Regions from separate parts of the Enterococcus sp. AAFC-DPL-6103 genome, predicted to be linked through region 1. Evidence: riboswitches for the same ligand, from Rfam matches in the RefSeq annotation. Region 1 holds a riboswitch; the other holds the start of a gene.
What was found. Region 1 has a riboswitch for thiamine pyrophosphate ahead of AC4BC3_RS04970 (ABC transporter permease). Riboswitches for the same ligand answer to the same signal wherever they lie in the genome.
Positions count from the first base shown of each region.

Region 2: it holds a riboswitch for thiamine pyrophosphate, as region 1 does, so the genes downstream of both, thiT (energy-coupled thiamine transporter ThiT) here and AC4BC3_RS04970 (ABC transporter permease) in region 1, are expected to answer to the same signal.

Region 1 covers NZ_CM177102.1:1,001,454-1,008,251, forward strand. Annotated here, with positions in the region: gene AC4BC3_RS04955 (ABC transporter permease/substrate-binding protein) at 1-861, shown strand, start outside; gene AC4BC3_RS04960 (ABC transporter ATP-binding protein) at 858-1,814, shown strand; gene AC4BC3_RS04965 (dihydrolipoyl dehydrogenase family protein) at 1,811-3,133, shown strand; TPP riboswitch at 3,201-3,305, shown strand; gene AC4BC3_RS04970 (ABC transporter permease) at 3,390-4,136, shown strand; gene AC4BC3_RS04975 (ABC transporter substrate-binding protein) at 4,150-5,145, shown strand; gene AC4BC3_RS04980 (ABC transporter ATP-binding protein) at 5,157-5,894, shown strand; gene AC4BC3_RS04985 (TatD family hydrolase) at 5,884-6,609, shown strand.
Region 2 covers NZ_CM177102.1:1,260,837-1,267,634, forward strand. Annotated here, with positions in the region: gene AC4BC3_RS06125 (glycoside hydrolase family 1 protein) at 1-787, opposite strand, end outside; gene AC4BC3_RS06130 (GntR family transcriptional regulator) at 962-1,675, shown strand; gene AC4BC3_RS06135 (PTS sugar transporter subunit IIC) at 1,843-3,162, shown strand; TPP riboswitch at 3,290-3,391, shown strand; gene thiT (energy-coupled thiamine transporter ThiT) at 3,447-4,007, shown strand; gene AC4BC3_RS06145 (AraC family transcriptional regulator) at 4,065-4,901, opposite strand; gene AC4BC3_RS06150 (ABC transporter ATP-binding protein) at 5,037-6,779, shown strand; gene AC4BC3_RS06155 (ABC transporter ATP-binding protein) at 6,779-6,798, shown strand, end outside.

The DNA.
Region 1 (6,798 bases):
ACATTTTTTGTGAAAGAAGAGCCTGTAGTAATTGCGGGTAAACTTGGTTCAGAACCAGAAATTTTGATTGAGATGTATAAAGAACTGATTGAGGAAAAAAATCCAGATCTTGCTGTTGAAATCAAACCAAATTTTGGAAAGACGAGCTTTTTGTTTAGCGCCTTACAGAATGAGCAAATCGATATCTATCCAGAATTTACTGGAACGGTTTTAGAAAGCTTGGTCAAGGTTCCAGAAGCAATGAAAGAAACGAAGTTATCCGAAAAAGATACGTATCAACAAGCAAAAGAGTTGCTCCAGCAACAAGAAGCAATGACTTTCTTAGAACCAATGGCGTATCAAAATACTTATGCACTAGCAGTGAAAGAGTCCTTTGCTAAAGAGCATCAGTTAGAAACGATTTCTGATTTGATTAAAGTGAACAATCAACTCAAAGCAGGTTTCACTTTGGAATTTATTGATCGTAACGATGGTTATCGCGGAATCCAATCGGTTTATCATCTAGCATTTCCAAGTGTCCAAAGCATGGAACCAAGTCTTCGTTATCAAGCAATCAAGAATGGGGACGTCAATATAATTGATGCTTACTCGACAGATAGTGAGTTAAAAGAATATGGATTAGTGACTTTAAAAGACGATTTACAACTATTTCCCCCTTACCAAGGTGCACCTCTAATGAAGGAAAATTTTGCTAATAAACATCCAGAAATCGTGAATGCCTTGAATCAACTTGGTGGGAAAATCACTGAAGAAGAAATGATTGAGATGAATTACCAAGTAAATGTTGAAAAACGAGAACCAGCACAAGTCGCCCACGAGTTTTTAGTAACGATTGGGTTGAGCAAGGAGGCTGAAAAATGACAGAAATCATCGAGTTTCATCAAGTCCAAAAAAAATTTGCTGAAAAAGTTGTGATTGATCAACTAAACTTTGTTGTTCATCCAGGTGAGATTTTCGTATTAGTTGGCCCGTCTGGTAGTGGAAAAACAAGTACGCTGAAGATGATCAATGGATTGATCAAGCCAACGAGTGGGGAGATATATTTTAAAGGTGAAAAATTAACTAGTTACAATTTACAAAAATTGCGGTGGAAGATGGGATATGTTTTACAACAAATCGCTTTATTTCCAACTATGACTGTTAAACAAAATATTGAAGTGATACCAGAGATGCTAGGCTGGGACAAGTCAAGACGGGAACGACAAGTGGACCAGTTATTGGAAAAAGTAGGGCTTTCGCCAACGGATTATCGAGATCGCTTTCCACGGGAATTATCTGGTGGAGAGCAACAACGAATCGGTATTCTACGTGCAATTGCTGCCAATCCAGAAATCATTTTGATGGATGAACCGTTTAGTGCACTTGATCCTCTTTCACGTGCTTCCTTGCAAGAATTAGTTCTTTCATTACATCAAGAATTAGGGACGACTGTCGTTTTTGTTACACACAATATGGAAGAAGCAGTCAAACTAGGTAGTCGAATAGGTGTCATGAAAGACGGTCAGTTGATTCAATGTGATACACCGGAAAAACTATTGAAGCAACCAAATAACGCATTTGTTCAAAGCTTTTTTGAAGAAACCAATCAAAAAGAAATTTTGGTGGAAGAACTGATCGCTTTAGGTTTCTATGACAAAGAAATAACAGATAAAAATGTTCCTATGATTGAGATCACAGCTCCATTAACTCAGGCTTATCAAAAATTAGCCCAAGCACCAGTTGTTCAAGTCATCAATCAAGGAAAGCTTATTGGAGAATTGTCTGGTCAAGATGTCTTTGCATTTTTAAGTCGAAAGGAGTCGAACAAACGATGAAGGAGTATGACGCAATTGTGATTGGTTCAGGAGTGGCTGGATTAAGTGCCGCTTATGAGTTGAAAGCAAAGCAGCAACAAGTATTAGTAATTGAAGAAAACTTGTGGGGAGGGACATGTCCCAATCGAGGATGTGATCCCAAAAAAATCTTGATAGGTGGTGTGGAAGCACGTAATCGGGTCAAGCAATTGCTTGGTAAAGGGTTCTCTGAAGTACCACCATTGAATTGGCAAGAACTTCAGTCTTTTAAACGAACATTTACTGATCCAGTCTCTGCAAATCGCCAAAAAGAATTAAGCCAAGCAGGAATCGATCATCTGACTGGAACAGCAAGTTTTCTTGACGAAGAAACGATTGAAGTAATAGGAAAAACATTTCGCGGAAAACACTTTGTGCTGGCAACTGGGCAACGTCCAACGATCTTGCCGATAGAAGGAAAGGAATATTTACAAACGAGTACTGATTTTCTAGCGCTTTCCGATTTACCAAAACAACTGATTTTTATTGGTGGAGGTTATATTTCCTTTGAATTAGCGACAATTGCTCACGCGGCGGGGAGTGAAGTAACCATCGTGCATCACAATCAGCGACCTTTAAAAGAATTTGATGAAGAATTGGTTCAAGAGGCCATTATTCAAATGAAAAAAGCTGGAATCCAGTTTGCTTTTGATGTAGATACAAAAAAAATCACGCGTCAAAATGGAAAATTACAGTTGATTGCTGAGAAAGAAACGTTTGAAGCAGACGCTATTTTTTGCGCAACTGGTCGCCAACCAAATGTTGAATCTTTACATTTGGAGCGTGCCAATGTTGCTTTTACGAAAAAAGGGATCATGGTCAACGAATTTCTTCAAACAACAAATCCCAAAATTTTTGCTTGCGGAGACATTATTGAGAAACAGTTACCAAAATTAACGCCTGTGGCGACATTTGAAGGACAATATGTTGCTAGAAAAGTGACAAAAGAACTGCAAGAAGCCATTAAGTATCCTGTCATTCCCACTATCGTTTACGGTAGTCCAAAGATTGCAACTGTTGGAGTAACGAAAGTCGAAGATGACAGGCAAACAGTAACAGTTACCCAAGAAATGACGGATTGGTTTACTTATCATCGAGTAAATGAACCGTTAGCTAAAGCAAAGTTTTTTTTTAATAAAGAAAACTTTTTGATTGGTGCCAGCGTCCTAAGTGAACAAGCAGATGAACTGATTGATTTTCTAGCGATAGCTATCAATCAACAGTTGACGAAAGAAATCGTGGATCAATGGATCTTTGGTTATCCAACATTGGCTAGTGATTTACCCTATTTACTGAAATAGTGAAGGGATAAATTAAGAAGAAGTGCTTGTTGCCCGAATTTTGTTATGCTACACTGAAAAAAATGAATACTTGTTTCTGGGGATGTCGTAAACGGCATGAGAGTAAGTTGTGAACTTAGACCCATCGAACCTGTCAGTTAATACTGGTGAAGGGAGAAACATAGCAAACGCTTGTTTAAGTGAGACCTATGTTGTGTCCGCAAACAAGCGTTTTTTTGTTCCAGTGTTAAATTCGATTCATTTAGGAGGTGAACTATTGAAGAAACATTTATATCCAGCAATCAGTATTTGCGTTTTGCTACTGATTTGGCAAGTCAGTGTTCAACTCTTGCAGACACCAACTTTTATCTTGCCTAGTCCAATTGCCGTTTTCCAAGCATTGTTTGCTGATTGGCACACGCTGTTTTTTCATTCGCTCACGACTTTGAGTGAGGCCTTATTAGGCCTAGTGATTGCAGGAATCATTGCGTTTTTCACAGCATTGCTGATGGACTATTATGACTTATTAAAGACTGCAATTTATCCTATCTTGGTGGTGTCACAAACTTTGCCAATCATGGTATTGGGACCATTACTTACGTTGTGGTTTGGTTTTGGACTAATGCCGAAAGTGATTTTAGTTATCTTGATGAGTTACTTTCCGATAGTCGTTTCTTTTGCGGATTCATTGAGCAAAGCATCAAGGGAACAAATTATATTTTTACGAACAATGGGGGCAAGCACAGGACAGATCTATCGAATCTTCAAAATTCCTGAAGGTCTTGTGGGGTTCTTTTCTGGGCTAAAAGTTGCGGCAACTTATTGTGTCAGCGGTGCAATCGTTGGAGAATGGCTAAGCGCACAGTCAGGATTAGGTTACTATATGATTCGTGTAAAAAACAGTTATCAAATCGACAAGGTTTTCGCAGCAATCCTTTGTGTGGTCGTTCTTAGTTTGTTGTTGAATGGCTTAAGTGTGTTAGTAAAGAAAAGTTATTATTATTGGTTGTACACTAGAGAATAGGAAGAGGAAGAAAATGAAAAAATTGTTATGGTTAGTACCGGCTTTGTTACTATTTACCGCGTGTGGTTCAAATAAACAGGAAGCAAGTGATACGGATACCACAAAAAAATTAACGGATGTCACTCTTGTGTTAGACTATGTGCCAAATACGAATCATACAGGTATCTATGTTGCCAAAGAACAAGGTTACTATAAAGAAGCAGGTTTGAATGTGAATATCATTGAGCCAGGGGACGATTCGACAAGTATTGGTTTAGTGGGTGCAGACAAAGCACAATTCGGCGTTAGTTACCAAGAAGATGTCACTTACGCACATGCTGATGGTCAATCCATTCCGGTAAAAGCGCTTGCGACGATTATGAAACACAATACTTCTGGATTTGTCGCAACGAAAGACAGCGGGATAACGAAACCAAAGGATTTTGAGGGGAAAACTTATGCAGGTTGGCAAAGTCCTAGTGAAGAAGCGGTATTGAAAGCAGTTATGGAGCATGATAATGCAGATTTTTCTAAGTTAACAATTGTTGGGAGCACTGGAGAAGGACCAGAAGCTTTAGGAAAAGGTGTCGATTTACAGTGGTATTTTGAAGGCTGGGATATGATTAAGGCAAAAGAAGCGCAAATTGACTTGAATTATCTTCCGTTGAGAGAACTAGATGAACGTTTAGATTATTATACTCCTGTTATTATTACAAGTGATAAAATGATAGAACAAGAGCCCCAAATAGTTGGAAAATTTATGGATGCAACAAAAAAAGGTTATCAAGAAGCAATCAAACAGCCACAAGCAAGTGCAAAAATTTTGCATAAGTACGCATCAGACAACCAATTAAGTTTCTTGGAAGAGTCACAAGCATTTGTTTCAGAAAATTATACCGATGAACCAGAGAAATGGGGATTGATGCAAGAAAACGTGTGGGACAACTATACTGATTTTATGCAAGAGAGTGGGCTAATTAAAGAAAAAGTGGATTCAAAAGAATTATTCACAAATCAATTTATTCAATAGGAGGAAAAGACGTGGCAATTAAAATCAATCAGTTAACTGTAACGATTGATAACTTAGAGATTTTAAAAGAAATGAATCTTATTGTTGAAAAGAATTCGTTTGTATCGATCATTGCTCCAAGTGGTGCAGGCAAATCAACTTTATTGAAAGTTTTAACTGGTGTAATGACGCCAACGTCAGGAGATATTTTTGTTGATGGGGAACCAATTACAGGATTAAATACAGCGTTTAGTTATATGCCACAAGAAGATCTATTATTACCATGGGCTAGTGTTTTTCAAAATGTCACATTGTATCAAAAAATCAACCATCAAAAAATCAATCAAGAAAAAGTAATGGCAGAACTGCAATTATTTGGATTGAAAAAATATAGTAGTTTTTTACCAGAACAACTTTCCGGTGGTATGAAACAACGAGTTGCATTATTGCGAACTATGATGAATCCAGCTGACTACTTATTGTTAGATGAGCCGTTTGGTGCGTTGGATGCGATGACTCGAAGTCAGATGCAAGACTGGCTACTCCAGTTACCAAGACAAAAAACGAGGACTACTTTACTAGTGACCCACGATATCGAAGAAGCAATCTATTTATCCGATCGAATTTTAGTGCTGTCTGCTCGACCCGCGCAAATCATTGCAGATATCAAGTTACCAGAAGAAAAACGAACAAGGAGTTGGCTTGGCGAACAAGCAATGCTGAAACAAAACATCTATCAATTGTTAGCAGGTGAAACATATGTTGATTGATGGACATTGTCATTTGGCAGGAAGTGCAGAATTAGCACAACAGCAACAAAAACATCAGATATTGACGATTCTAAATTGTGACTCGCCGGAAGAATGGAAAGAAAATCGGCGATTGACTAAAGAGGGACGTCTTCAAATGTTAAGTTTTGGTGTTCATCCTTGGAAAGCAGATCGTTACCAGTTTGAAGAAGTCTTACCTTATTTGGAAAAAGCCAACATAATTGGTGAAATTGGATTAGATAGAGTGTGGACACAAGTGCCAATATCACGACAGCTGACTATTTTTAAACAGCAACTGACTTATGCAATGGAACACCAAAAACCAGTTGTTTTGCATACAAAAGGATGCGAAGCAGAAATTTTATCCTTGATCAAAAAATATCCCAATCGTTACTTGATTCATTGGTATTCAAGTATGGCACTTCAAGAAGCTTATATTGACCTTGGTTGCTATTTCACCATTGGGATCGATTTGATGCGGAATAAGGCAGTCACAGAATTGGCGAAAAAAGTACCGCTTGATCGTTTGTTGATCGAAACAGATGGGGTGGCGGCTATCGAATGGGCATTGGGAAAAAAAGTAAAGGTAGAAGATTACAAGTCGATAGTCACAAGTCATTTGCAATCTTTAGCTGAATTAAGAATGATCCAGTCGACGAGTTTAGCGAAGAGAATGACGCAGAATCTTCAAACATTTCTTAGCGGTGAAATTTAATGTCTAAGTGAGTCAGCAATATTAGTGGTCATGTTGGACAATAACGAGGTTATCAGTTTTTACTTCTGTTAAAATGAAGAAAAGCTTGTCTCGTGGAATTTCAGTGATCAAGTTTGATTCACTGTGAGAAATGAATTCTACATTAAAAGGCTGTGACAAGTTTTTGTCACGGCTTTTTTTTATGACAGG
Region 2 (6,798 bases), 260 kb from region 1:
AGTTTCCTTTTACCATTGGATCTAAAAAACTTCGCGTATAAAATAAGTCTGCAATCTCTGCGGCTTTGACGTCAGTAGGATTCTGACTTCGTGGGAAGGTCGGGCTAAGATTTAAAATGACACCAATCTTGCTTGATAACTTGTAAGTTTTAAAAACTTCAATTGCTTTTGCATGTGCTAAGATTGTAAAGAATGCAGCTTGACTTCCACGTTTAAAGTCAATCAGATTTGGGTAATGAAAGTCTTCTAAGTAGGAGCCAAGAATGGGCCCAAGTGGTTCGTTAAACGTAAACCAATGAAAGACTAAATCGCCAAATTCTTCAAAACATGTTTTTGCAAAATGGACATAGGCATCAACGACATCTCGTGATTCCCAACCACCTTTGTCTTGTAGCTTAGCAGGCATATCAAAATGATAAAGATTAGCAAAAACTTTTATTCCGTTTTGATTCATTTCGGTAAATAAATCACGATAGAAAGCAATCGCTTGTGGATTAACTTCTCCTACGCCATCATGTGGAAACATTCTTGCCCAAGAAATAGATACCCGAAAAGAATTATGTCCAGTTTGTTTCATTAACTGAATATCTTCTTTGTAACGATGGATATGATCGCTTGTGATTTCTGAGCTGATTCTTTGGTAGAAGCGATTAGGTTGTTCTTTGTACCAACGTTCCCAAACAGTTTCAGCTTTTCCTGTTTCGCCACGCCCTTCAGCTTGCTCAGCAGACCACGCAGATCCCCACCAAAAGTTTTCTGGGAATGATAATTTTTTGATTGTACTCATTGATAGACCTCCTTTAAATTCATTCCAATCATAACATCGCTTTCAAATAAAATAAATACTTTTTATATAAAATATATATCTTTATCGATAGAGCTTGTTTTTTTTAGTTAAAAATAGCTAAAAGTATGGTAAAGTATAGAAGAAGCTATTGTTTTAAGTGGAAGGAGGATACGTATGAAACAAATTCCCAAATATATGGAAATTTATTTAGATGTTAAACGGAAAATCATGGATGATGGGTATCAGGTTGGCACCAAATTACCGACTGGTGACCAATTAGCAGAAGAATATGGAACAAGCAAATTAACTGTAAAAAAGGGGATTGATTTATTAGTATCGGAAGGTGTTTTGCGGACGCGTAGCGGATTTGGTACAGAAGTTTTGCGTAAACCAATTGATAATTCAAAAGTTTTTGGTCCAAACGAAGGTTTACTGAGCACGATGGGGGAAGAACATGTGGACTCTGAGATCCATACTTTTTCGATTGAACTTCCTTCAAATGAGGTGGCAGAAATGCTACAAATCAGCGAGAAAGATTACATTTACAATATTATCCGGAGTCGATTCATAGACCACCAACCTTATTCAATTGAACAAACATTTATGCCACTGGCTATTATACCTGGGCTGGAACCTAAGCATTTGAAAAAATCAGTTTATGCTTATATCACAGACGAATTAAATCTGGAAATAAAGTCCTCTCATTTGTGGATCAAGGGAGATGTGGCTAATGAGTTTGATGCAAAAATCCTAAATATCGATCCTGGTGAATTTATGATTGAAGTAGATAAAGTTGTCTCGTTGTCCTCAGGAGTACCGTTTGAATATTCTTTATCTAGACATATTTACAAGGACTTTGTTTTTGAAGCAATCTTTGTTGAAAAATAAAAATCGCATATTCAACTAAAATAAACAGCAAGTTAAGTCTATTTCTTGCTGTTTATTTTTTATTTTTGCAAAAGTATATATTTTTTAAAAAAGATATTTACTTTACTTAGAAGACGAGTTATTATCTAGAGGAAGGCAATCGCTTACAAACAAAGGGGGAGAGTTTTATGGGTAAAAGTAAAAAAGAGGTCATCCTTGAAAAATTTGGGATAATCGCAACAAGATTAGGAAATCAGATTCACTTACGAACACTGCGAGACGCATTTGCAACGTTCATGCCGTTTATGATGTTAGCTGGGTTTGTTACTTTGATTAACTATGTCATATTGGAGCCAACAGGTTTTTTAGGTCACTTTATTCGGCCCGAAACTTTATCAACGATTCAAGAAATCGGAATTTCAATTAGCAACGGTACACTGAGTATTACAACGTTATTAGTTGTAGCAGCAGTCTCTTATCATATGTGTGTTAGCCGCAATTATCAAAATTCAATCGCTGCAGTGCTAGTTGCTATTTCTACTTTCATTGTTCTCACACCAATGGTTATGATGTTTACTCCAGAAAATAGTCAAAAAGCAATAGAAGTGAATGGCGTGATTCCGATTGCTTACACCGGAGCTTCAGGCATGTTTGTCGGTATTTTTGTCGGCCTTGCAGCCACCGAATTATTTATCAAATTATCTAAAAATGAAAAACTTCAGATCAATTTATCTGGCAATATTCCGCCAGCTGTTCTGAAATCATTTAATGTCTTGATTCCGATTATGTTGACCATTACCATATTCGCAATTGGTTCATTTACTATCAATCAGTTATTCCATATGGATGTCAATACATTGATCACAACGATTATTACAAAACCTTTGAGCAAAATCACTACTGGGCTACCAGGATTCTTATTGTTAACATCCATTGCAAATTTATTTTTTGGTTTTGGCATTCATCAGGCTGTCATTTCTGGTTCATTACTCGATCCTTTTTTGATTCAAAATATGCAAGAAAACATGGCTGCCTACGCTAATAAAGAAGAGATTCCTCACATCATCAACATGGCTTTCAAAGATACGTTTGCTGTAATGGGCGGCTCTGGTAATACGATTGCCTTACTTATTGCGATTTTTATTTTTAGTCGTCGTAAAGACTACAAAGACTTTGCTAAATTATCTGTTACACCCGCTATTTTCAATATCAGCGAGCCGATTATTTTTGGGTTACCCATTGTGTTTAATATTAGCTTGATTATTCCATTCGTTTTAGCACCAATATTTTCACTAACTGTTGCTTATTTTGCAACAGCAGTTGGATTGATCAATCACGTCGTTGTCCAAATTCCTTGGACGACACCGCCAATCATTTCTGGGTTCTTAGCGACTGGTGGGGATTGGCGTGCTGCAGTTCTTCAAATTCTGATTATTGCTGCCAGTGTGTTCATCTACTTACCGTTTTTACGTATTGACGAAAAAGTTACGTCGAATATGACAAAATAACTTTCAAATAGCTTAAAAAAAGCGAACAGCCAATTGTTCGCTTTTTGTTTGCTTAAACAAAAAATTTCTTTTCACTTCTGACAAAAGAAAAAATATGTTATGCTAGATAAGTAAAAAATAATAGAATCTACTCACAAAGGGGAGCCTTTCGAGGCTGAGAATGAGTTTACTCTAAACCCTCCGTACCTGTTTCGGTCATACGAACGTAGGAATTGTGACGAGTGGAAGTGTAGCTAACACTTCTCCTTTGTGAATTGTGATGATTCTAAAGGAGGAGTTTTTTTATGCATTCAGAAACAAAAGTGTGGATTGAAGGGACGATTATTGCAGCATTAGCGATGGTGCTTTCACTGATTCCACTCGATATTGGAAGCAGTTTTACCTTATCAATTGGACAAATTCCAATAACTATTTATGCTTTACGTAGAGGCTTTAAAGCAGGATTAGGTGCTGGGTTGATTTGGGGATTATTACACTTTTTAATGGGGAAAGTTCAATTTTTGAGTGTCCCACAAGTTTTAATTGAGTATCCAATCGCATTTACCTTTGCTGGGTTTGCTGGAGTGTTTGCCTTGTCCTTACATCGCGCAATGGTGAATGGGGAAACATCCAAAATTTATGGGATCCTAATTGTCTCATCGGTGGTTGGAACCTTCACTCGCTTTTTCTGGCATTTTGTTGCTGGTGGTATTTTTTGGGGGGATTATGCACCGGAAGGGATGAATCCTTGGATATTTTCATTTGTTATGAATGGCGCGAGTGGTTTAGCCACTGCAATTGTCGTCGCAATTGTGGTCGTTATCTGTTATCGAGTAGCACCAAAGCTATTTGATCCACAAAAATAAAACAAAAAAACTCTTAAAAGACTTTTTGTTATCGAAGTCTTTTAAGAGTTTTTTTGTTTATGCCAGCGATTTCTTTGCTAGCTGCGAAGGAGAAAGACCATAATATTTTTTGAAGAGTTTACTAAAATGATACGCATCTTGATAACCTACAGCTTGAGAAATTTCTCTGATTGTTAATTGTTCGTTTGCTAGTAGTTCCTTAGCATGTTTCAGTCGAACTTGGATAAGATAATTGATAGGGCTCATACCCGTAGACTCTTTAAAAACTTTTGATAAATATGTGGGGCTAACATACAACGTGTCAGCTAATTGCTCTAAAGTAATTTCTTGCGTGTGATGATTTTCCAAATAATAAATCGCATGGTTGACTAAATATTGTTTTCGTTTGGCATTTTTTGAAAGTGCCAAAGTGACCGTATTATCTTGCGTTTTTTCTAGACTTCTTAAAATGAGTACTAACATCTCAATGATTAACGCTTTGACCATTAATTGAAATTCTGGTTGTTCTTCACCATATTCTTTGACGAGGCGCCACGCTTTGTCGAGAAACTCCCATTGATATTCTCCAAGATTAAGAATTGCATTTTTTGTTGGTAAGTGATTTCTCTTTAGTCCGTCTAATGAAATATTCGTTAACCCAATATGAAGTTGATGAGAATAGGTTCCTTGTTTTTGTTCTTCCCCGTGATGGGTTCCAGGATTAAAGAGCATAATTTGACCAGCATTTAATTGAAATTCTTGTCCTTCGATTGTATAGTTCGCTTGCCCCTCTAACACGATACTGATTTCTAGAAAATCATGGGTATGGCTGTCACTTTTGTTTCCTTGTTCGTTCCAAGGATCAAAAGCATAAATAATTTCTGGGTTAAATATTTGGGCATTTGTATAACTCATGAATGAAAACCCTTTCTTTTAGATTTGATAATATTGTACATCAAAACAAGTAAGAATAACCATTTTCTTTCGAATTTATTAAGGATAAGCTAATACTTGATTGAGAAAAGGCTTTCGTATAGGAGGGAAAATAAAATGAGCAATTATCAATGGATTTGGCAGTATGTAAAGAAATATGCAAATAAAGGATTTCTGGCAATTATTTTTTTAATAATCAATGCGCTTTTAATTGTAGTCAACCCATTAGTGGCTGGTGAGATTGTAGATAAAGTAATTGAAAAAGGGGAAGCAAATTTATTAATTCCGTTATTAGCATTGATGATTGGTATCACGATTTTTCGAACAATCATTCGTTATACTTATCAGATTTTATTTGAACGAATTGGTCAGAACAGTTTGTTCGAGCTACGGCAAGAAATGTATCAAAAATTACAAGAACTTGATTTTGATTTCTTCAATCACACTCGAGTTGGCGACATCATGGCTAGAATGACAGGGGATACAGATGCTATTCGTCATTTTGTTTCGTGGGTAGTCTATAACATCATTGAATGTATTTTATGGTTCAGTATTGCTGTCATCGTAATGGCAACAATTAATTGGCAATTGATGCTGGCACTGGTTGCAGTCACCCCAATCATTTTCTTACTTACTCAAAAGATGTCGAAGCAAGCGCGACCAATCTTTTTTGAGATTCGAGAAAGTTTTTCTCGTCTGAACTCAATGGTTGAAGAGAATATTGGTGGCAATCGTGTCGTCAAAGCATTTGCTAGGGAAGATTTTGAAATTCAAAAATTTGTGGAGCACAACGAAGATTACAAAGCACAGAACATGAAATCAGCTGAAGTTTCTATGAAATATCTCCCTTGGTTAGATGGATTAGCTGGAAGCTTGAATGTGATTACGCTGATTTTAGGCGGGTTATTTGTTATACAAGGAAAGATGACTTTAGGTGACTTGATTGCTTTTAATGGTTTTTTATGGATGCTGAATCAACCGATGAGAATGAGCGGCTGGTTGATTAACGATGTTCAACGTTTTTCGGCAGCTTGTATCAAAATTCGGCAAATGTTAGGAACTAAACCACAAATTCCTGTATTGACTCACAATGAAGTAAAAAAAATCAAAGGTCATGTTGAATTTAGAGATGTTTCATTTCACTTTTCTGATGATCCTACTACGTTAGTTTTGAAACACATCTCATTCAAGATTAGCCCAGGGCAAACAATTGGCATCTTAGGAGAAACTGGTTCAGGAAAAACAACGCTAGTTAATTTAGTTGGTCGTTTCTATGATCCAACTTCAGGTGAAGTTTTGATTGATGGAAAAAATGCAAAAGAATATCCTGTTCGTCAGTTACGTGAAAATATCTCGATGGTTATGCAAGATGTCTTTTTATTTTCCAATACGATTGAAGACAATATTGCTTTTGGCAATCCATTAGCAAATGAAACATACGTCCAACAAATGGCACAGATTGCTGATGCACATGAATTTATCTCACGGATGCCGGAAGGGTATGAAACGATTGTGGGTGAACGTGGTGTTGGACTTTCTGGTGGACAAAAACAGCGAATATCGTTAGCAAGAGCTTTAACAAAAGATCCCTCTATTCTTATTTTAGATGATACGACTTCAGCAGTTGATATGGAAACCGAATTTAAAATTCAACGAGAGTTAACACAGTTAACAACTGAAAAGACAACATTTATTATTGCTCATCGTATTTCTTCCGTTCGTGAAGCTGATTTGATTCTGATGATGGAAAAAGGACAAGTGATTGAGCAAGGAACGCACAAAGAATTGCTGCAACAAAAAGGACGTTACTACGAAGTTTACCAAAAACAATTAGGCATTCAAGAGAAGGAGGGGAACTAATGGCACGCAATAAATTTGA